DNA from 3 places in the Rhodococcus sp. NPDC019050 genome. Region 2 is predicted to be linked to each of the others. Evidence: riboswitches for the same ligand, from Rfam matches in the RefSeq annotation. Region 2 holds a riboswitch; each other region holds the start of a gene.
The links. A riboswitch is a leader RNA that binds a small molecule or an ion and turns the genes downstream of it on or off. The one in region 2 is predicted to bind S-adenosylmethionine.
Positions count from the first base shown of each region.

Region 1: it holds a riboswitch for S-adenosylmethionine, as region 2 does, so the genes downstream of both, metX (homoserine O-acetyltransferase MetX) here and AC0B44_RS06270 (aminotransferase class V-fold PLP-dependent enzyme) in region 2, are expected to answer to the same signal.
Region 3: it holds a riboswitch for S-adenosylmethionine, as region 2 does, so the genes downstream of both, AC0B44_RS09145 (putative leader peptide) here and AC0B44_RS06270 (aminotransferase class V-fold PLP-dependent enzyme) in region 2, are expected to answer to the same signal.

Region 1 is NZ_JBVOON010000004.1:163,164-170,619, forward strand. It holds gene AC0B44_RS07085 (NADP-dependent isocitrate dehydrogenase) at 1-1,008, opposite strand, end outside; SAM riboswitch class IV at 1,276-1,387, shown strand; gene metX (homoserine O-acetyltransferase MetX) at 1,562-2,689, shown strand; gene AC0B44_RS07095 (LLM class flavin-dependent oxidoreductase) at 2,721-3,836, opposite strand; gene AC0B44_RS07100 (MFS transporter) at 3,782-5,104, shown strand; gene AC0B44_RS07105 (DUF3017 domain-containing protein) at 5,159-5,443, opposite strand; gene AC0B44_RS07110 (bifunctional methylenetetrahydrofolate dehydrogenase/methenyltetrahydrofolate cyclohydrolase) at 5,463-6,317, opposite strand; gene AC0B44_RS07115 (tRNA (cytidine(34)-2'-O)-methyltransferase) at 6,663-7,127, shown strand; gene AC0B44_RS07120 (rhodanese-like domain-containing protein) at 7,213-7,456, opposite strand, start outside.
Region 2 is NZ_JBVOON010000003.1:348,056-355,511, reverse strand. It holds gene AC0B44_RS06275 (Pls/PosA family non-ribosomal peptide synthetase) at 1-3,001, opposite strand, end outside; SAM riboswitch class IV at 3,217-3,333, shown strand; gene AC0B44_RS06270 (aminotransferase class V-fold PLP-dependent enzyme) at 3,403-4,716, shown strand; gene AC0B44_RS06265 (hypothetical protein) at 4,915-5,505, shown strand; gene AC0B44_RS06260 (winged helix-turn-helix domain-containing protein) at 5,565-6,083, opposite strand; gene AC0B44_RS06255 (putative leader peptide) at 6,187-6,255, opposite strand; gene AC0B44_RS06250 (YbaK/EbsC family protein) at 6,308-6,781, opposite strand; gene AC0B44_RS06245 (crotonase/enoyl-CoA hydratase family protein) at 6,885-7,456, shown strand, end outside.
Region 3 is NZ_JBVOON010000006.1:48,374-55,829, forward strand. It holds gene AC0B44_RS09130 (ABC transporter permease) at 1-294, opposite strand, end outside; gene AC0B44_RS09135 (ABC transporter permease) at 287-1,300, opposite strand; gene AC0B44_RS09140 (ABC transporter substrate-binding protein) at 1,304-2,947, opposite strand; gene AC0B44_RS09145 (putative leader peptide) at 3,023-3,136, opposite strand; SAM riboswitch class I at 3,130-3,223, opposite strand; gene AC0B44_RS09150 (LLM class flavin-dependent oxidoreductase) at 3,287-4,330, opposite strand; gene AC0B44_RS09155 (GNAT family N-acetyltransferase) at 4,327-4,833, opposite strand; gene AC0B44_RS09160 (FAD-dependent oxidoreductase) at 4,830-5,963, opposite strand; gene AC0B44_RS09165 (ABC transporter substrate-binding protein) at 5,986-6,954, opposite strand; gene AC0B44_RS09170 (amino acid ABC transporter ATP-binding protein) at 7,013-7,456, opposite strand, start outside.

The DNA of each region.
Region 1 (7,456 bases), on a different contig from region 2:
CCAGGCGAAGATCGACGCGATGGGGTTCGTCGACGTCGGCTTGCCCTGCTGGTGCTGACGGTAGTGGCGGGTCACGGTACCGTGCGCGGCCTCCGCCTCGACGGTCTTGCCGTCCGGCGTCATCAGGACCGAGGTCATCAGGCCGAGCGAACCGTAGCCCTGCGCGACGGTGTCGGACTGCACGTCGCCGTCGTAGTTCTTGCAGGCCCAGACGTAGCCGCCCTCCCACTTGAGCGAGGACGCGACCATGTCGTCGATGAGGCGGTGCTCGTAGGTCAGGCCCGCAGCGTCGAACTCTGCCTTGAACTCTTCCTCGTAGATCCGCTGGAACTCGTCCTTGAACATGCCGTCGTAGGCCTTGAGGATCGTGTTCTTGGTCGACAGGTAGACCGGGTAGTTGCGCTGCAGACCGTACGAGAGCGATGCGCGCGCGAAGTCCTGGATGGACTTCTTGTAGTTGTACATACCCATGACGACGCCGCCGTCCTCGGGGATCTGGCACACCTCGTGCTGGATCGGCTCGCTGCCGTCCTCCGGGGTGAAGGTGATCGTCACGGTGCCGGGACGGTCGACCTTGAAGTCGGTGGCGCGGTACTGATCACCGAACGCGTGACGACCGACGATGACGGGCTTGGTCCAGCCCGGCACCAGGCGCGGTACGTTCGAGATGATGATGGGCGCACGGAAGATGGTGCCGCCGAGGATGTTACGGATCGTGCCGTTGGGCGACCGCCACATCTTCTTCAGGCCGAACTCCTCGACCCGCGCCTCGTCCGGCGTGATCGTCGCGCACTTGACGCCGACGTTGTGCTTCTTGATGGCGTTGGCCGCGTCGATGGTCACCTGATCGTCGGTGGCATCGCGGTGCTCCACACCGAGGTCGTAATATTCGAGATCCACATCCAGGTACGGATGGATCAACTTGTCTTTGATGAACTGCCAGATAATGCGGGTCATCTCGTCGCCGTCGAGTTCGACGACCTTACCCTCAACTTTGATCTTGGACATGTGCGCTTCTTGTCCTCCTAGGACGTTTACTGGGTCCCCAATCGACCGCGCTTTGTGAGCGCAGTCGCCTTCGGCTCGGTACGAGCGAGCATGGCCCTGTCCGCATACTGACAGCGACCAAACATGACAAGCGTACTGCTATTCGACGCGTCCGCAAAGCGGCAATACCACCCCATGACAACTACCGACCAGTAACCTTGCCGCTGGTCACAGACGCTGCGAGACCCCCTGCCCGTCGGTCCGCGACAGTCGCTAGACTTTCCGCGAGGTCATGAGTGCCAGCGTGAAGCCCCGGCTTGCTGGCCGGCAACCCTCCAGCCAGGGTGGGGTGCTCCGGGTGAGGACACGGTCGTCGGAACACCGACGGCAAGCCGGTTGCGGGAGGGTGAGACGACGAGCTGTCACCAACAGCTTCCACTCCAGCCCTCCCCCATGCGTCGAAGGACACGATGAGCGACACCCTGTACATCCTCCCCGCGAGCGGCCGGGCCGTCGAGTCGATCACACTCGCCCCGTTCGTCGCGCTCTCCCCCCACGCCGAGGCGGTCACCCCTTGACCACGGAGACGGAGCCGGTCCACGTCGAACTGCCGTCCGACGACGGGCGCCTCGGGAAGATCCGCATCGGCTCCCTGCGCCTCGAAAGCGGCGAGTCGCTCCCCGACGTCACCATCGCCGTGCAGCGGTGGGGCGCGCTCTCTCCGGCACGGGACAACGTCGTCCTCGTCGAGCACGCGCTGACCGGCGACTCACACGTCACCGGCCCGGCCGGTCCCGAGCATCCGTCACCGGGCTGGTGGTCGGGAATGGTCGGTCCCGGAGCCCCGCTCGACACCGATCGGTGGTGTGTGATCTCCACCAACGTGCTGGGCGGCTGCCGCGGCACCACCGGCCCGGGAACTACCGCGCCCGACGCCAAAGCCTGGGGTTCGCGGTTTCCGTTGATCACCGTGCGCGACCAGGTTGCGGCCGAGGTCGCGCTGCTCGACGCGCTCGGCATCGAGACGCTCGCCGCTGTGACCGGCGGCTCGATGGGCGGCATGCGCACCCTCGAGTGGATCATCACCCACCCCGACCGGGTACGTGCCTCACTCGTGCTCGCGACCTGCGCACGCGCAACCGCCGATCAGATCGGGACGCAGAGCACGCAGATCGCAGCGATCACCGCGGATCCGGACTGGCAGGGCGGCAACTACTACGGCACCGGCCGCATCCCCGCGACCGGCCTGGGGATCGCCCGCCGGATCGCCCACCTGACCTACCGGACCGAACACGAGCTCGACGCCCGGTTCGCGAACCACCCGCAGGACGGCGAGGACCCGTGGCGCGGCGGCCGGTATTCGGTGGAGGGCTACCTCGAACACCAAGCCGACAAGCTTGTCGCACGGTTCGATCCCGGCACCTATGTGGTGCTGTCCGAAGTGATGAACCGGCACGACGTGGGACGGGGCCGCGGTGGCGTCGAAGCCGCGCTCGCTTCCACGCCCGTGAAGACGATCGTCGCGGGTGTCGACTCGGACCGTCTGTATCCGCTGCGCTTGCAGCAAGAGATTGCCGACGCGCTCCCGGGTTCCGACAGGTTGCGCGTCCTCGTCTCCCGCAACGGCCACGACGGCTTCCTCACCGAGGCGGAAGCCGTGGCGAAGCTCCTCGACGAAATGATGGTGCTCTCGCAGGGCTAGCCGCCGTCCGGCGGTGGGCCGGCCCCGTCTCCTATCGGGCGGACGGAAGGAACGCCGTCGCGCCCGACAGGTCGCCCTGCCGGCCCGCGAGCGGAGTCACGAGACCGCGACGTTCGAGGATCGGCCGCACACCCTCGCCGATCCGATATGCCTCTTCGAGGTGGGGATAGCCCGACAGCACGAAGTGGTCGAGCCCGACCGCCGCGTACTCGGCGATGCGATCGGCGACCTCCTCGTGGGAACCGACGAGCGCGGTACCCGCGCCGCCGCGGACCAGGCCGACGCCCGCCCACAGGTTCGGCGACACCTCCAGACTGCGTGAATCGCCGCCGGCGACGTAACTGCTGCCACCGCCGTGCAGTTCCACCATCCGGCGCTGCCCCTCCGATCCCGAACGGGCAAGACTCTGCTGGGCCTTCTCGACCGTCGCGGGGTCGAGCGCCGACAACAGCCGGTCCGCCTCCGCCCACGCCTCTTCCGAGGTGTCCCGGCTGATGACGTGCAGGCGGATGCCGTAGTCGAGGGTGCGGCCCTGGATGTCGGCCAGCCCGCGGATCCAGGCGATCTTGTCCGCGACCGCGCTCGGCGGCTCACCCCAGGTGAGGTACGTGTCGCAGTACCTCGACGCGACGGTTCCCGCTGCGGGAGAAGACCCGCCGAAGAACAACGGCGGCGCCGGGTCGGGGATGCGCTGGAGTTGTGCGTTCTCGACCTTGATGTAGTCGCCGTCGAAGTCGACCGGTCCGTTGCCCGCCCACAACCGGCGGAGAACGTCGAGATACTCACCGCACCGCGCGTAGCGCTGGTTCTTGTCGAGGAAGTCGCCGAAGGTGCGCTGCTCGTGGTCTTCGCCCCCGGTCACCACGTTGAGGAGCAGCCTGCCCTGCGACTGCCACTGGAAGGTCGCCGCCATCTGGGCGGCGAGGGTCGGGGAGATGAGACCGGGACGCAGCGCCACGAGGAATTTGAGCGTCTCGGTGGTGTCGATCATCATCGCCGTGGTCAGCCACGCGTCCTCGCACCATCCTCCGGTGGGAGTGAGTACCGACTCGAACCCGCTGGATTCGGCAGCCGCACCGATCTGGTTGAGGTATCGCAACGTGGCGGCGCGGTCTCCCGACATCGAACTGCCGTGACCCCCTGCCATCAGAACGGTTACGCACCGTCGTCGCTGCGAGCCTGCTCGGCACCACGGTGGAGTGGTACGACTTCTTCCTCTACGCCACGGCCGCCAGCCTGGTGTTCAACCAGCTGTTCTTCCCCGATCAGAGTTCGTTCGTCGGGACGATGCTCGCCTTCGCCACGTTCGCCGTCGGCTTCGTGGTCCGCCCGATCGGCGGGGTGGTCTTCGGGCACATCGGCGACCGCATCGGCCGCAAGAAGACCCTCGCGCTCACGATGTTCATCATGGGCATCGCCACCGCCCTGATGGGCGTCCTGCCCACCCACGAACAGGTCGGGATCCTCGCACCGATTCTCCTGCTGCTGTTGCGCATCCTTCAGGGGTTCGCCCTCGGTGGGGAATGGGCAGGTGCTGTGCTGCTCGCCGTCGAACACAGCCCCGAGAAGAAGCGCGGCCTGTTCGGGAGCATTCCCCAGGTCGGACTTGCCCTCGGGCTCGCGTTGGGGACCGGGGTCTTCGCGGCTCTCCAGGTGATATTCGACGACGAGCAATTCCTCGCGTACGGCTGGCGCATCGCGTTCCTGCTCAGCCTGGTTCTCGTCGCCGTGGGCTTCGTCGTCCGGCTGAAGGTCGACGAGACGCCCGCGTTCCGTGAAGTGCAGGAACTGGCAAAGCGGTCGGAGGCGCCGCTCGTGGACGTCTTCCGGCCGGGTGTGCGACGCAGCACCGTTCTGGGATTGCTGTCGCGGTGGGGTGAAGGCGCCGCGTTCAACACGTGGGGCGTGTTCGCCATCGCCTACGCCACGAAGGATCTGGACTTCGAGAAGGTGCCCGTACTGCTCGTGGTCACCGTCGCCGCGCTCGTGATGGCGGCACTTCTGCCGCTGTCCGGTTTGCTGGTGGACAGATACGGCGCGAAACGCATCTACATCATCGGGATCGCGGCCTACGGCCTCGCCGTCTTCCCCGCATTCGGTCTCTTCGGAACGAACAACCTGATCTGGTTCGCCGTCGCCCTGATCGTGGTGTTCGGCATCGTTCACGCGCTGTTCTACGGAGCACAGGGCACGCTCTACGCGAGCCTGTATCCGGCCGAGATCCGGTACACGGGACTGTCGGTGGTCTACCAGTTCTCCGGTATCTACGCCTCCGGCATCACGCCGATGATCCTCACGGCCCTGATCGCCGCCGGCGGCGGAACGCCCTGGATCGCCTGCGCCTACCTCGTCGGGACGGCAGCTGTCAGCGTGGTCGCGACCGCGCTGATCCGTAAGGAGGACATCCGCCTCTGACGATCGAACGTACGAACCGCCGGTGCCTGCGATCCCGCAGACACCGGCGGTCGTCTATCCGGTGCCGAGCGGGTCGATGGAGGCGGCCAGCGCCACGATCACGCCGCCCACGACGAGCAACGCACCGACGTCGAACCCCTTGCTGCGCACCGCAAGAACGCCGACCCGGCTCTCGTCGAGAACCCATCGCAGGACACCCGCGAGAATGGTGGCGCCGCCGAAGACGAACGCACCGCGTCGCCACCGGTCTGCGAGAACGAGAGCCACGGCCACCGCGATCACCAGAGCGACAACGATGAGCGGCAGGTTCAGACGTGCGAATCGCAAGGCTCGGCTCATGACGGTGTGCCCGGCCCGCTCAGCGAGCCGCGAGTTGCTCTGCCCGCTCCACCACGTTGGTGAGCAGGAAGGCGCGGGTGAGCGGTCCGACACCGCCGGGGTTCGGGGAGACGAAACCTGCGACCTCGCGGACATCGTCGGCGACGTCACCGCGCAGCCCGTCCGGAGTACGCGAGACGCCCACATCCAGGACCGCCGCGCCCGGCTTGACCATGTCGGCGGTGACGAGTCCGGGTACACCGGCCGCGGCGATCACGATGTCGGCGCGGCGCACCTCGGCGGCCAGATCCCGGGTACCGGTGTGGCACAGGGTGACGGTCGCGTTCTCGCTACGGCGCGTGAACAGCAGCCCGATCGGGCGGCCGACCGTGACACCGCGGCCGACGACCGTCACGTGCGAACCGGCGATCGGCACGTCGTAGCGCCGCAACAGGTGGAGGATTCCGCGCGGCGTGCAGGGCAGTGCCGCTTCCTTGCCGAGGACCAGACGACCGAGGTTGATGGGATGCAGCCCGTCGGCGTCCTTGTCTGCGTCGATCCGCTCGAGGGCAGCGTTCTCGTCGAGGTGCCGGGGCAAGGGCAGCTGCACGATGTATCCGGTGCAGGCCGGATCCGCATTGAGCTCGTCGATCGCCTGCTCGAGCTGTTCCTGCGTGATGTCGGCGGGCAGGTCCTTGCGGATCGACGTGATGCCGACCTTGGCGCAGTCGTTGTGCTTGCCGCGCACGTACGCTGCCGATCCCGGGTCGTCGCCGACGAGGATGGTGCCGAGGCCGGGCGTGATGCGCTGTTCCTTCAGCGCGGCCACACGGGCCTTCAGGTCCTCGAAAATCTCGTCGCGGGTCGCTTTGCCGTCCAGGATCGTCGCAGTCACGTATCCATTGTTCCAGGCGACCGCCCGTCGCGGATCGTCAGCCCGCGTGCACGGGCCGAGGCGGTCGATGCCCGTGTTCCGTCTGTGCGTCGGCGACGATGATCACACGAGCGAAAAGGCCGGGCACGGCACCGGAGAAGTTGCTTCGGCACACCACATTCGATGCCGGTCCTTGCACTCGCGTCGACACCGGCCGACAACCGCGGTATCCCGGACTTGTTGTCCAACAAAACTTTCGACGACGGTTCAGCAAAACGGGCCCTTCGAACCACATTCCCGTCCCGGCCGCCCGGCGTCCCAGGTCCAGGGCGTTTGCCACCGCGGTTCTGCTATGTTTCTTTCGTTATGTTCAGAGTGATGTTCCACGAACCACGCATTCCGCCCAATACCGGCAACGCCATTCGGATGGTCGCCGCGACGGGCGCCGAACTGCACCTCGTAGAACCACTCGGGTTCGATCTCTCGGAGCCGAAACTGCGGCGCGCCGGCCTCGACTACCACGATCTCGCGTCGGTCACCGTCCACGCCGATCTTGTTGCGGCGTGGGAGGCACTGAACCCCGAGCGCGTGTATGCCTTCACTGCTCACGGAACCACCGGTTACGCAGAGATCGAGTACCGGCCCGGCGACGTGCTGCTGTTCGGTCCGGAGCCGACGGGCCTCTCGGCCGAGGTCCTGTCCGACCCGCACATCACCGCGCAGGTCCGCATTCCGATGCTGCCGGGCCGGCGCTCACTCAATCTGTCGAACGCGGCCGCGGTGGTCAGTTACGAAGCCTGGCGCCAGAACGGTTTCGAAGGCGCCGTCTGAGTCGCATACATCTCGAAACGGCAGTGGCCGGGCATCTCAGGATGCCCGGCCACTGCCGTTCTGTCGGAGCGTCTCCGCGATGTGGCTATGCGCCGCTCTCGGTGGGCCGGCCCGAGCGCGCCCACCCGTCGGTGCCGCCGGCGACGGAGACCGCGTCGATTCCCCGGCCCGCGAGATAATCGGCGGCCTGGAGGCTGCGTCCGCCGACCGCGCAGATCACGTACACGGTCCCGGTCGTGGGAATCTCGTCGATCCGTGCGACGAACTCGCTGAGCGGGATGTTGAGGACCCCGGGCACGCGCACCTGGGCGTATTCGTCGCGCTCGCGC
Region 2 (7,456 bases):
AGATGTAGAGCCAGCCGCCCCCGAGTTCGTAGGACGCGACCATCGTGTCGTCTGCGAGGAAGGCACCGTCGGCGACCTTGGTGAACTTGGGCACCATGAGCACTGTCGACGCCTCGACGTCCTTGCCGATATCGGCGCCGAGAAGCCGGAGCCACACGGGGGTGAGCATCGACGCATACAGGGGGAACAGGAAGGTGCGCGACGAGTCCATCAGACGTTCGGTGGCCCACACTTGCCACCCCACCCGGCTCCGGACCGGATGCCATCCCTCCGTCATCCGGATCGACAGCAGTCGCACGGCGATCAGGGTGGTCAGTGCGAACACGAGCATCGTGAGCAGCGCCGCGGCCGGGAGCATCGTCAGTGACCGGGGGGCGGCCTCCGCGACGGTGGCGGTGTCGCGTACCCACCACACGAGCAGCGCGACACCTGCCGCGATCGATGCGATCGGTAAGCCGCCGAGGAGGACGGAGGTCAAGGCGTAGACCGGAATCCAGCGGGCTCCCCTCGGTGGTGCCTCGGACGGCCAGGGACGGTCGGCCTTGCCGATCTTCTTCGCCGGCGATCCTGCCCAGTGCTGGCCGGACTTCACGCGTCCGAACACCGCCGAACCGGCCTCGACCTCGGCGTTCTTGCCGATACGGGCACCGGGGGCCAGGAACGAGCGGGCACCGACCGCGGCGCCGGCACCCACCCGGATCGTGCCGATGTGCACGAGATCGCCGTCGACCCAGTGGCCCGACAGATCGACCTCGGGTTCGATCGAGCAACCGTCGCCGAGTTCGAGCATCCCGGTGACCGGAGGAAGGCTGTGCAGGTCGACGTCGCGCCCCACCTTCGCTCCCAGAGCGCGAGCGTAGTTCCGCATCCACGGGGCACCGGAGATGTTCGTCGCCCCGACAGCGTCGGACAGTCGCAGCGCCGTCCACAACCGCAGGTGCACGGAACCGCCTCGCGGGTAACTCCCCGGCGTCACCCCCCGCAGGAGCAGTCGCGCGCCCGCCACGGAGATGGCCATGCGCCCCGGCGGGGTCAGGAACAGTGCCGCACCGAGCGCGGTCGACCACCACGACGGCGTGACCGTCCACGGCACGTCGACGACCAGCGTGATGACACCGTTGAGGATCGCGAGCCAGGTGACCCACTGCAGGCCGGTGAGCGTCATCAGCGGTACGGTCGCGACGATCTGCGCCAACTGTGCGCGGCGGGGTACCGGCGTGACCACCCGTTGCGTGGCTGCGGTGGTCGGTGCGAGTTCGTCGAGATAGACGGCCAGCGATCCGAGGCGCGGCCGGTCGTACAACTGTGCCACCGTCATCTCGGGATACCGCGCGCGAATGGCGGTGACGAGCTGAGCGGCGGCGAGCGAACCGCCTCCGAGTTCGAAGAAGTCGTCGTCGAGACCCTCGATCCGCGCACCGAGAATGTCGGTCCACAGTCCGGCGAGCCACTCAGCGGTGGGATCGAGCCCGAGGGCATCGATCGAGTCGGAGTCGGCGCCGGGAAGCGGCCACGGGAGGGCATTGCGGTCGACCTTCCCCGACGTTCGCGTGGGGAGTTCGTCGACCAGAGCGAGGCGGGGCACGAGCGCGGCGGGAAGCTGTTCCGAGAGCAGATCGTGCGCGGACGCGAGATCGAACTCGGGGTCCGTCGACGCGAGGTAGCCGACGAGAACCGAATGCCCGGCCGCGGTCGTGCGCACGGCGCACGCCGCCCCCGCGACACCCGGAAGACTCTGGAGGGCGTTGTCGACCTCGCCGAGTTCGATGCGGCGTCCCCCGATCTTGACCTGGTCGTCGGCGCGGCCCTGGAACAGCAGACCCCGCCGGTCGAGTACCACGAGATCGCCGCTGCGGTAAGCACGTTTCCATCCGAGAGTGGGCATGGGAGCGTACTTTTCGGCATCCTTCTCCGGGTCGAGATAGCGCGCGAGACCCACTCCGCCGATGACCAGTTCGCCGCTCTCACCCTCGGCGACCGGGTTGCCATCGGCGTCGACGACGGCGAGATCCCAGCCGTCGAGGGGCAGACCGATGCGCACCGGACCCGTGCCATCCATGAGGGCGGCGCAGGCGACGACGGTGGCTTCGGTCGGGCCGTAGGTGTTCCACAATTCCCGTCCCGGTACCGCGAGTCGCTCGACGAGGTCGGGCGGACACGATTCGCCGCCGAAGATGAGCAGGCGCACCGCTTCCAGAGATTCGGCCGGCCACATGGCAGCGAGGGTGGGGACGGTGGACACGACGCTGATGTCACGGGATATCAACCACGGTCCGAGGTCCATCCCGGACCGGACCAGTGAGCGAGGAGCGGGCACGAGGCACGCGCCGTGGCGCCACGCGAGCCACATCTCCTCACACGACGCGTCGAAGGCGACCGACAATCCGGCCAGCACCCGGTCGCCGGGACCGAGCGGCACATCCCGGCAGAACAATCGTGCTTCGGCGTCGACGAAAGCGGCGGCGTTGCGATGGTCGACCGCCACACCTTTCGGGGTCCCGGTCGATCCCGACGTGAAGATGATCCACGCGTCGTCCTCGAGGTTCGGCCCCCGCAGCGGCGGGTCGGTCCGGAAGGGCGCGGTACCGGGGCCGATGCCCTCATCGGTGACGATCGCGGTGACCTTCGCCTCGGAGAAGACCAGGTCGGCGCGTTCGTCCGGGTCGTCTGCATCGACGGGAACGTATGCCGCGCCGGCCGCGAGGATCGCCAGGATTGTCACGTACAGGTCGGCCCGGCCGGACGTCATCCGGACCCCGACTCGATCTCCTGCTCCGACGCCGGCATCGATGAGCGCATACGCGCCCACCCTTACCTTCTCGACGAGTTCCCCGTAGCCGATGGGGCTCGTTCCGTCGTCGATCGCGGGCGCGTCGGGGAAAGCCTCGGCGGTCGCGCGAAGGATGTCGACGAGGGTGCGAGCCTGCGGTGCGTGCGACGCGCGAAGAAACTCCGCGGGAATCGCAGAACCGAGGTGTTCAGCGGGGAGGTGGGCAGGCAAGTCCGCGTCGTCCTTCTACTCGATGGTGCTCCGGTTATCTCACGTTCAAGTGGACACGAGGTGAACGTCGGGGCGCAGCGCCGACCCGGTGTGTCGCACCCGGTCCGAGTGAGCGCCCGTGTTCCGGCAGGTCGGAGGCGTCGACGGGTGTCGCCGCGACCGGCGGTACGCATCCGGGTTGACACGTGACCGTCCGGCTGCAATTCTCTTCGGCAGGTCATGAGTACCAGCATCGAGCCCCGGCTTGCTGGTCGGCAACCCTCCTCCGCGGTGGGGTGCTCCGGGTGACGACCTGGCTGTGTTTCCAACACCGGACACGGCAAGCGCGGACTCCGCCGGCGATCGATTTCCATCGTCGTGGCGATCACCGACGGGTCCCTGGATCGACGAGGGATTTTGTCATGACTGCTGTATCGACCACCGCCTGCATCGCGCCGTTCGCTCGCGTCTCCGGATGTGACGTGCAGGTGCCGCTCGTGCAGGGCGGTAGCTGCACCTACGCCAACTTCGACTATGCCGCGAGCGCACCGGCGCTGGCCACCGTCACGGACCGCATCGCCGAGTTGCTGCCGTACTACGCGAGTGTGCATCGTGGCGCGGGATACGCCTCGCGTGTTAGCACCGCGAGCTACGAAGATGCGCGAGAGTCGGTGGCGCGCTTCGTCGGTGCCGATGCCGACCAGGTGGTCGTGTTCACCCGCAACACCACCGACTCCCTGAATCTGCTGGCGGGTGCGGTCCCCGGCGATGTGGTGGTACTCGACATCGAACATCACGCAACGCTGCTGCCGTGGAAGAACTCTCGCGTCGTGGTGGCTGCCGATACCGTCTCGGAGACGGTGCAGCGTCTCGCTGCCGAGTTGACCCGGGCGCCGGCGGCTCTGCTTGCCGTCACCGGTGCCTCCAACGTCACCGGTGAGGTGCTGCCGATCGCCGAACTCGCGACTCTTGCTCATGCGTGCGGTGCGCGGATTCTCGTCGACGGTGCGCAGTTGGTGCCGCACCGCCACGTCGACCTCGCCGCCGACGGCATCGACTACCTCGCGTTCTCCGGCCACAAGCTCTATGCACCGTTCGGGGCGGGTGCGCTCGTCGGGCGCCGTGACTGGCTCGACACCGCCGAGCCCTACCTGGCCGGCGGCGGCGCGGTACGCGAGGTGACTCTCGACGGTGCCGAATGGGCCTGTGCCCCTGCGCGTCACGAGGCAGGAACGCCGAATGTGCTCGGGGTTGCGGCTCTGGCCGCGGCGTGCGACACCCTCGGCGGGTTCGATACCGACGCCGCGACCCGGCACGAGGAGGAGCTGTGCCGCCTGCTCGTCGACGGGCTGAGCAGCCTCGAGGGCGTCGAGATCCTGAAGCTCTGGGGCGATTCGAGCGACTGCGTCGGCATCGTGACCTTCACCGTCGACGGATACGAACCGGGGGAGGTGGCGTCGTACCTCTCGGCGGAACACGGTATCGGTGTGCGCGACGGGCGTTTCTGCGCGCATCCGTTGCTGGCCCGCGTAGGCCGTCCGGGTGGCGCCGTGCGGGCGTCGCTGGGGCTGGGTAGCTCGTCGGCGGATGTCGACCGGCTTCTCGCCGCGCTGCACACCCTGATCGCCGACGGGCCCGCGTGGGCCCACGCGAAGACCGACGGTGTGTGGAGCCCCGCGCCGGAAACCCGTCCCGGGCTCGCTCAGTCGGGAGAGGGTGCGTCGCAATGCATCTGACGGCGAACGCAGCGGTCGACAATTCCCCACCGGCTCGGTAGGGTACTCGCCATGACCTCGGAGGCGACGACCATGGCGCACTGGTGCCGCAGGCATGTCGACCTGTGCCGCACGGCCTCCGGCACCTGTCCGGCCTGAGTTCTCTCCGCACGCTTTCTTCAGCTGCTGCCGCTTACGGCAGATTACGAGAGGTCTCTCATGTCGCACAACGATTCTGCCAACCCGGACTCCTCCCAGCGGTTACTGCGCGTGGCCGTCGAACTGTCCGGCCGGCCCGGGCCCGATTACTGGGCCGACCTCACCGTCGGCCGTCCGGGCGAACCGCCCCTCGATCCGGCCGCGCCGTCCGGCAACGTGATTCGGGTTCGCGCCGCAGACCTGCGGGAAGCAGGGAAGATTCGCGATCGGATCCGCATCGAGGCCGTCTCGGAGGGCCGCGACCCCGATGCGGTGACGGTGCTCGTCGATCTCGAGGTGCTCGTCGACCCCGATGCACGTGCCGCACGTCGGCACGCTCGCATCGAGGGGACTGCTCGCCGGGAACCGGGCACGCTGTCGTATGTGGGTACACCCGAGGGACTCGGGAGCCTCATCGCGGACATCCACTCCGTCGGGGTGGCGGACGGCGTCACGCTCGTACCCGTGCCCGCACCGTTCACCGTCGAGCATCTCGTCGACGGCACGCTTCCGTGGCTCGAATCGCGTGGACTTCTGACTGTCTCACCGACCGTCGTCGAGGTTCTGCGCCGATTCGGCGAAGGTGCGCGGCCCGCTGCGCGAGCGTCGTAGCGCAAAGGCCTGGTGGCGAGACGAAGGGGCAGGAGATTCCTCCTGCCCCTTCGTTTTTGCTATGCGCTCCTCCGGTGGAGGGGCTCGACGACGTGCACGCGCGCGTCCGGGTCGAACCGGTATCCGGCTCCGCGCACCGTCGTGACGATGTCGCCGAATCGGCCGAGCTTCGACCGGATGCGCGAGACGTGCACGTCGACGCTCCGGTTGCCGCGCTCGGGATCGATGTATCCGGCGCCGAGGGTGCGCAGGGTCGAGCGCGGAACTGCCGTGCGGGGTCGCCCGACAAGGTAGGAGAAGATCTCGAATTCGGTGTGGCTCAGTTCTACTCGGCGTCCGTCGAGCACCAGGCCGCGAGCGGGGAGGTCCACTACGAGTGGCGCGGGTCCGGGGCTGAGGAGAGTGTGGGTACGCGCACCCGGGAGAAGCCCGGTCGCGGTCTCGCGGAGGGCGTCGGCGAGTGCCGCGAGATCGCCGGGGTTGACGGCGCCCGTGTCCGAAACCTGAACAATCAGAACGAGTTCCGGTTCATCGGCTTCGAGGGTGTTACGTGTGCGTTCGAGATGGTCGGTGGTCATGAAGGACTCCGCTCGGAGAATGGGTGTACCGGCGGTGCCGCGTGCCGTGGATGCGACGAATGACGGTCGGGGCGCCGGGAAAGAAGGAGGGCTGGTGCGTATCTCAGCGCGCACAGAGACTCGAGCGGGTGCGGCACAGGTCGACGTGCCTGCGGCTCCACGCTTCGGTCATGAGTCGAAGTGTACCGTGCCGGGCGCGCTGCACGGTATCGGACGACAGGGGGTCAGTCCACATCGACGTCGATGCCCGCGGTGACGCGCATCAATTCGCGATAAGTAGTGCGGAACAACGTATTCGCGCAGCCGCCCGCAGCCCACAGTTCGGCGTGGTCCTGCAGAGAGCGGTCGATGTAGGTCGGCAGGTTGGTGAAATGACCGAGTGGGGCGACGCCGCCGACGGGCTGACCGGTGACCTCGACGACCAGCGACCTGGGCGCCGGGACGAGCGTGCCGCCGAGGCGCTCGCCCGTCCGGTCGAGCACTACCCGATGTGCCCCGGATACGAGCAAGAGAATCGGGTCGTCGTCGAGAAGGAACACCAGTGACTTCACGATGGCCGCCGGGTCCGCGCCCACCGCCGCGGCGGCCTGTTCCGCGGTCCGCACGGAGTCGGGTTGCCGGATGATGAGCCCGTGGTGTCCGCGGGCGATGAGCGTGTCGGCTACGCGGGCCACGTTGGGGTGCCAGAACCTGCTCATGGGTCAAGAGTAGGACCTGCCCACGTGCGGCGAATACACGAAACGCCCGCCTACTTTCGGCCCGGTCGCTGTGCTGGTCGACGACAGACATTACTCTCGAGTAATGACCGATCACACCAGTTGGAAAGCGTTCACCGTCGAGCGTAAGGACCATGTCGCCCAGGTCACGCTCATCGGGCCCGGCAAAGGCAACGCGATGGGCCCGGACCTCTGGTCCGAACTGCCCGTTCTGTTCGCAGAACTCGACGCCGATCCCGACGTGCGGGCCGTGGTGCTCGCCGGCTCGGGCAAGCATTTCACGTTCGGTCTCGACCTCGTCGCGATGGGCGGTGACCTCGCGGCCGTTCTCGACGAGGGAGCACGTGCCAAGGCGCGCACCGACTTCCACGGGATGGTCAAGCGCATGCAGGCCGCCATCACGGCGGTTGCCGACTGCCGCAAGCCGGTTGTCGCCGCGATCCAGGGGTGGTGCATCGGCGGCGGTGTCGACCTCGTTACCGCAGCCGACATCCGCTACGCGAGTGCGGACGCCAAGTTCAGCGTCCGCGAAGTGAAGGTCGGCATGGTGGCAGACGTCGGCACCCTGGCGCGGTTGCCGTACATCATCGGCGACGGGCACGTCCGCGAACTCGCTCTCACGGGCAAGGACATCGACGCCGCGCGCGCCGAGAAGAT
Region 3 (7,456 bases), on a different contig from region 2:
CACGACCCGCGTGTAGACGTCGCGGCCGATGTTGTCGGTGCCGAACCAGTGGGTGGGGCTCGGGCCCTGCAGTTTCTCCGCGGGTACCCCCAGCAGCGGATCGCCGGAGGCGAACACCGAGGGGAAGAGAGCGAAACCCACCGCGAGCAGCAACACCGCCGCCGACACCGCGACCACCCAGTGCCGCCGCACCTGAACGGCCACCGCACGCCCCCGCGCCTTCCGGCGAACATGTGTTTCCGTGGACGCCGAGTGGCTTGCGTCCAGTTCGTCTCTGATCAGAGTGTCAGACAAGAGCTTTCACCTCCGGGTCGGCTTCCTGCCCTGCGGGTGCGGGTCGCGCGGCCACCGTGGTGCCCCGTCGCCCGCCGACGCCGACGATCCGTGGGTCGATCAGCGGATACAGCACGTCCACCACGAGATTGACGACGACGAACACGGCTGCGGAGAACACCACGATCCCCTGCACGACGGGGATGTCCTGTGCCATGACCGACATCTGTGTCAGCCGTCCGATACCGGCGCGAGAGAACACCGTCTCGACGACGACCGACCCCGCGAGCAACGAGCCGACGAGAACGCCGGCGATGGTGAACGCCGGAATGCTCGACAACCGCAGGGCGTGCCTCAACTGGACGCGCAGGCGGGACACACCTTTGGCGCGAGCCGCTTCGATGAAGGGCTGCCGCCAGGTCGAGGTGAGGCTCGCGGCGAGTACCTGCGCGATGACCGCGGAGGTCGGCAGTGCCAGCGTGATCGCGGGCAGAATCAGGTGCTCGATGCTCTGGTCCCCGAAAGCCGGAAGCAGCTTCAAGCGGAACGAGAAGACCTGGAGCAGGATCAGGCCGACCCAGAAGGTCGGGACCGCGACACCCAGCGGAGGCAGCGACAACAGGGCGCTGCGCAACCATCCGATGCGTGTGTAGGTCGCGAGCAGTGCGACCGTGGTCCCCACGGTCACCGCGACCACCAACGCTGTGGCCGCGAGCATCAACGTGCTGGGCAGTGCCGCACCGATCGCCTCGGTCCCCGGCTGGCCGGTCGAAATCGAGATGCCGAAGTCACCCCGGACCGCACTACTCAGCGCATTCCAATACTGGACCCACACCGGCTGATCGAGCCCGTATCTCGCCTGCAGTTGCGCGATCGCCGCCGCATCGACGGGCGTGCCGTTGTCTGCCGAGGCGACCATGCTCACCGGGTCGGACGGCAGCAAGTAGAGGACACCGAAGGAGACGGTGAACGCAGCCCACAACACGCCGATCGCCTGCAGCACGCGAAGTCCCAAATAGCGCAGCACGATCTACTCGCTCAGCCAGGCGTCGAAGAACTGCAGTCGCGCCGAGGCCTCGAATGCGAGATCCTGGACGGTCGGACCCACCCCGATCGCCTGCGACAGTTCGACGGTGGGGATCCACAAGCCGTTGTCGAGCACGAGTTGCTGGGCCTGACCGATCAACTCGCCGCGCGCTGCCGGATCGACAGTCGTCAGCTGGGCGACCAGCACGTCGTCGAGCTGCGGGATCGGTCCGCGCCGGTTGATGTTCCGGCCCTCGAGACCGAACGCCGTGCGCAGGATGTCCCCGTCGGCGCGAGTGCTGTTGTAGTACGACGACTCGTACTCGCCGGAATTCTGCCGCGCCGTCTGCTCGGGCATGGACTGCAGGTCGAGCTGGAGGTCCACACCCACGGCACGGAGCTGTTGCTGAACGAGTTCGAGAATGGCCTGGTTGCCGGCGAACACGGGGCTGAACAGCACCGGGAAGCTCAGCCGCTGTCCGTCCTTGACCCGGATTCCGTCGGCTCCGGGGATCCATCCGGCCTCGTCGAGAATCTTTTCCGCCTTGTCCGGATCGTAGGTGACCTCGGCGAGCGCGACGTAGCCGGGGGTCGCCGACGCCAATGTGCTCGTCGCCGGACGGAAGTCGGGTCCGAGGACGGTGTCGACGAGTTCCTGGCGGTCGAGCGCCGGGACGAGTGCGGCGCGGACGGCGGGGTCGGTCAGTACCCCGCGGCTGACGTTGGGCTGGAACCCGAACGGAATCCCAGGATTCGACGTGGTGAGGATTCGTCCCCCGGCACCCTCGATCTGTGGCGCGTCCTGTGGCAGCGCGTCCGAGACCGCGTCGAGCTGACCCGACGCGAGCGAACCCGTACGGACACCCGACTCGGGAACGATCGAGAATTCGATGCGGTCGAGATAGGCCTCGCCGTCGTGCGCGAACGCTTCCGATCCCCAGGAGTATCCGGTGCGTTTGACGAGTGTCGCGGACTTGTCCTGCTGGTAATCCTCGTACACGAACGGCCCGGTTCCGGAAAGGTCTCCGGCGCAACGCTCCTCGGCGGTCTTGGCGGTGTCGTTGTCGGAGAGCAGGCCGAGTTGCAACGTCGCGGTCGCTTGCAGGAACGGTGCATTGGGTGCGGAGAAGTTCACCTGTGCGGTGGCTTCGTCGACCGCGGTGGTACCGGTGTATCCGGCGAGGTAACCGACGGCACTCGGAGCCTTGACTCCTCCGATGGTGTTCACGATCGCATCGAAGTTGTTCTTGACCGAGGTCGCAGTGAGCGGCGTGCCGTCGCTGAACGTGACGCCGTCCTTCAGCCGGAACGTGAACTGGGTGGCGTCCTCGTTGACGTCCCAGCTCTCGGCGAGCCACGGCACGATCTCGCCGGTTTCGGGGTTCTGATCGGTGAGCGAGTCGACGACCTGACGCGCCACGTAGATGGTCTGATTGGTGCCGGCCTGGGCCGGATCCGCGCAGGTGGGCGCCTGTGACAGGCCGTACCGCAGTGTTCCGCCGGGCTGCGGGGTGCCACCACCGGGTGTGGCCGCCGACGAATCGGTCCCGCATGCGGTCAAGCCGCCGGCGAGTGCCGAAGCGGTGAGGGCGGCGACGACGACGCGGCGGGAAGCGGATATGGACGAAAGTGGCACCTGTGGCTCCATGACTCGGCACGGCACCGGTGGCCACGCGGGTGCGGGGCGGCCGGGTCCGTAGTAGATGTGCTGCGGGAGGATGCTTTACGACGCGGAGATCGCGCGACGGCGACAGAGTGCGCCGCTGCTGCGGCACAGGTCGACGTGCCGGCGCGACCAGGATCCCACCGAGTGCCGGTTCCTCATGATGTCCTCCATCGTTTCCGGCGGTAGCACCCTCACCTACGGGGCAGGGGGTTGCTGCGACGTCGTCGAGCCGGGTCTCTCGGTCGCTCTGGATGGTCCTGGCAGACGCTACGCATTTCGGAGCGGGTGGCACACGCTTACGCTCAGCGTGATCGAAACTCCCTAGCCCGCGACCAGCCGGCCCGGGATCGCCGCACGCAGGGCCGGGGCGACCTCGCTCTGGAACAGTTCGAGACTCGCGCGCTGCTCCGCGACGGTGAGCCCACCCCGGTCGGCGGTGACGTGCATGACCTCGTGTCCGAGTCGCTCGTGATAACGCAACACCTTGTCCACCACCTGCTGTGGGCTGCCGATGAGGGCGGAACTGCGCTCGGCGAAGTCCTCGACGGTGTCGAACACGATCGGATGGCCTGCCTCGTGGGCGAGGCGCAGCCGTTGTTCGAACAGCGGGCGGAACCGGTCGACCGCTTCCTGCGATGTCCGTGCCACATACAACCCGGCGGTGCCCGCGCCCACCCGCGCCGCAGCGGGATCGTGTCCGTACGCCGCCCAGCGCTCCCGGTAATAGTCGATCAGCTCGGCATAGGGCTCGATCGGGTTGGTCACGTTGGCCGAGAACACCGGGTCGCCGTACTTCGCCGCCAGGTCGACCGACTCACGGCTCGTTGCGCTGCCGTGCCAAATCGTCAGGCGTCGTTGGAACGGACGCGGCACGGTGACCGCATCGGTGAGCGACGGGCGGAAGCGTCCCTCCCATGTCGTGGTCTCGTTCTCCCACAACAGCCGGAAAAGTTCGTAGCCTTCGCGATTGCGATCCCATTGGTCGTCGGGGGTCACGTGGAACAGTTCTGCCTGTGCGGTGCCGTTGCCCTTGCCGATCATCAGGTTCAGGCGACCGCCGGACAGATTGTCGAGTGTCGAGTAGTCCTCGAACGCGCGCACCGGATCGAGCAGGCTCAGGGTGGTCACGCCGGTCCACAGTTCGAGCGTCGACGTGCGTGCGGCGATGTTGGCGAGCACGACCGGCGGCGACGACGACAGGAACGGGTGTTCGTGCCGCTCACCCACCGCGAAGCCTTCGAACCCGAGTTGTTCGGCCAGCACCGCCGTGTCCACCACCTCTCGCAGCCGTTCGGCGATGCCGAGTATTTCTCCGGTCACGGGGTCGGGTTGGTGGGTGATCAGGCTCAGCAACAGGAATCTCACGCGTACTCCGCCTTTCGGGTCAGGAACTTCTCGAACGGGTGAGGGCCGATCTCCTCGGCGGGTCGCGTCGCGTCGTACAGGGCGGTGTATCCCGCGGCGAGATAGAGACCGACGGCTTCGGGTTGGCGCCACCCCGTCGTGAGGTAGATCCGGGTGTAGCCACGCAGCGACGCTTCGTTTTCCAGTTCTGCGAGAACGACGCGCGCAAGTCCCCGTCGGCGATGTCGCCGGGAGGTCCAGATTCGTTTGAGTTCGGCGGTGTGCTCGTCGTATCGCCGGAACGCTCCGCCCGCGACCGGTTCCCCGTCTTCGACGACGACGAGCAACGCCCCGTGGGGTGGGGCGAACTCCTCACCCGGGTGCGTCGTCAGTGATTCGAGTTGCTCCTCGAGCGGACGTTCGTATCGGGTGCTGTATTCCACCGCCAATTCGGCGAGCAGGGGCGCGGCGAGAGGGTCGTCCTGCGCGACGGCGTGGATCTCGAGCGGGCGGGTATCGCTCATATGGCCACCGCACTGTCACGAATACCGAGGCGGAACGGGTCCTGGGTGGCGGCGGTTCCGTCGGTAAGTCCCGCCACCAGTTCTCCGATGGCGGGCGCGAACTTGAATCCGTGTCCGGAAAAACCTGCGGCGACGGTGACTTCGCCGATCCGGTCGACGACGAAGTTGCTGTCCGGCGTGGTGGTGTAGAGGCACGTGTCGGCGGCGACGCTGTCGGGGTCGACTCCCGGAAGCCACGTCGTCGCGTAGTCGACGAGTCGCCGGATACCGTCCGGATCGGGTTCGAAGGTGCGGGCGTCCGGATCCACTTCCGGTCCGGTGCCGTGTTCGCCGATCTTGATGCCGTCGTCGGATCCGAGACCGTAGATGCCCTCGGTTGTCAGGCGCGCGCCCGGATGATGCACGAAAGCGGGCCACTGCTCGTCGGTGCGGGGAGCGAAGTGGGCGGGTTGTTCCTGTGTGGTTCGCAAGCGGGGAAGATGAGGGACCGGTGCGATGCCACCCTCGGACAGGAGTCGGCGCGACCATGCGCCGGCAGCGATCACGACGTGCCCCGCCCGCACCACCTCGCTGTCGGTGATCACTTCGAAGCCCGAGGCGACGCGGCGCAGTGCACGCACCGCACTGCCGAACCGCACGTCGGCGCCCGCGAGTGCGGCAGCCTGCTGGAGTGCGACGACCGACCTGTCCGCATGCAATCTTCCGGCGCCGGGATGGTGCACCACCGACGTGTCGAAACGAATTCCCGGCCAGCGTTTCTCGGCCACGTCAGGCTCGAGGACTGCGACCTCGATACCGAGTGCATCGAGCACACGTGCACGAGCGAGGACCGCCTCGGGCAGTCCGTGGTCGACGGCGCCGGTGACGGTGAGCAACTCGCTCCCGGTCACGTCCTCGAGTTGCCTCCACAACGGCAGTGCCGACGCGGCGAGCGCCGTGTAGAACTGCCCGTCGTACGCCTGCCGGTAGATGCGCGAACTTCCGTGCGAGGCACCCCGCCGATGCCCCTGTTCGAACTGCTCGAACAACGCGACCGTGCGGCCGCGGGCCGCGAGACGCCAGGCGGCAGCCGAACCGATGACACCGCCACCGATCACCACCACGTCGACCCCCGTGTTCACCGGGCTCATGTTCTCTCCTTCGCGTCCGGAATCAGGAAGCAGTCTTGGGCAGACCCGGCGGGTTGATCCGCGAGTCGTCGATGGCTTCGCTGGTGATGCCCCAACGCTCGAGAACCTTTGCGTACGTTCCGTTCTCGATGATGTGGTCGAGTGCCTCGTTGATTGCCTGGATGAGCCCGTTGTCTATCTTCGTCAGCACCGCGATCTCGCCTTGCAACTCCGACCCCGCACCGGAGAACGTCCCCGCCACTTCGGTCTCGCCTGTCTGCAGGGCGTGGAACGCGGAGGTCGGGTTGGGGCCGACGTATGCGTCGATGCGGCCCGATCCGAGTGCCAGGTAGTAGTCCACGGCATTCTGGTAGTAGAGGATTTCGGCCGGCTCGAGTCCCGCGGCGATGTTCTGCTCGTTCCATTCGACGAGCAGTGCCTCCTGGTTGGTGCCGGAACCGACACCGACCGTCAGGGCGGCAATGTCTTTCGGACCACCGAAGGTGATGCCACTGTCCTTCTGCACCTCCACCGCGAGGCTGTCGAGCCGGTAGGTCGCGAAGTCGTACTTCTCCTTGCGCTCCTCGGTCACGGTGACGTTGGAGATGAACACGTCGGCCTCCCCCGAGTCGACGCGTACGAAGTTCTGCGCCCAGTCCGCAGCGGTCAACTCGACGTCGAGGTCGAGCACGTCCCCGATCAGATGGGCGAAGTCGGTCTCGGAACCGATGATTGTGGTGTCGTCGTCGGCGTAGAAGCGCAACGGCGGGGCGGTGCCGGCGGAACCGGTCACGACCAGGGTGCCGCGGTCACGGATCGCCTGCGGCACCTTCGCGGCGATCTCGTCGACCTTGTCGGTGGTGATGCGATTCTGCTCGGCGGTGAGGTTGTAGCCGGCAGTGCTCGCGGCGTCGGCCTGTTCGGGGCCCGCGCTGCAGGCGGCGGCGCCGAGCACGGCTGCGACGGTGACGGCGGAAGCAAGGAATCTGGCACGGTGGGTCGGGGCGAACATCGGTACCTTCCGGGGTTTCAGGCGAATTTGGTGAGATACGGAAAAAGGGTGCGGCCGGTCAGAGGACCTTGGACAGAAATGCCCGTGTGCGTTCGTGGCGCGGGTGATCCAGGATGTCCTCGGGTGGTCCCTGCTCGACGACCACGCCGCCGTCCATGAAGACGACGGTGTCGGCGATCTCGCGTGCGAAGCCGATCTCGTGGGTCACGACCACCAGGGTGGATCCGCCGTTCGCGAGGTCCCGGATGACTTCGAGTACCTCACCGACCAGTTCGGGGTCGAGTGCGGACGTGGGTTCGTCGAACAGGATGACGGCAGGCCGGAGCGCGAGGGCACGGGCGATCGCCACACGCTGTTGCTGACCGCCGGACAACTGTTTGGGGTACTCGTGGATCTTGTCGCCGACGCCGACCCGATCGAGCAGCCGGCGCGCTTCCGCGTCCACTTCCCCGCGGTCCCGGCGCTGCGCGGACAGTGGTGCCTCAACCACGTTTTCGAGCAC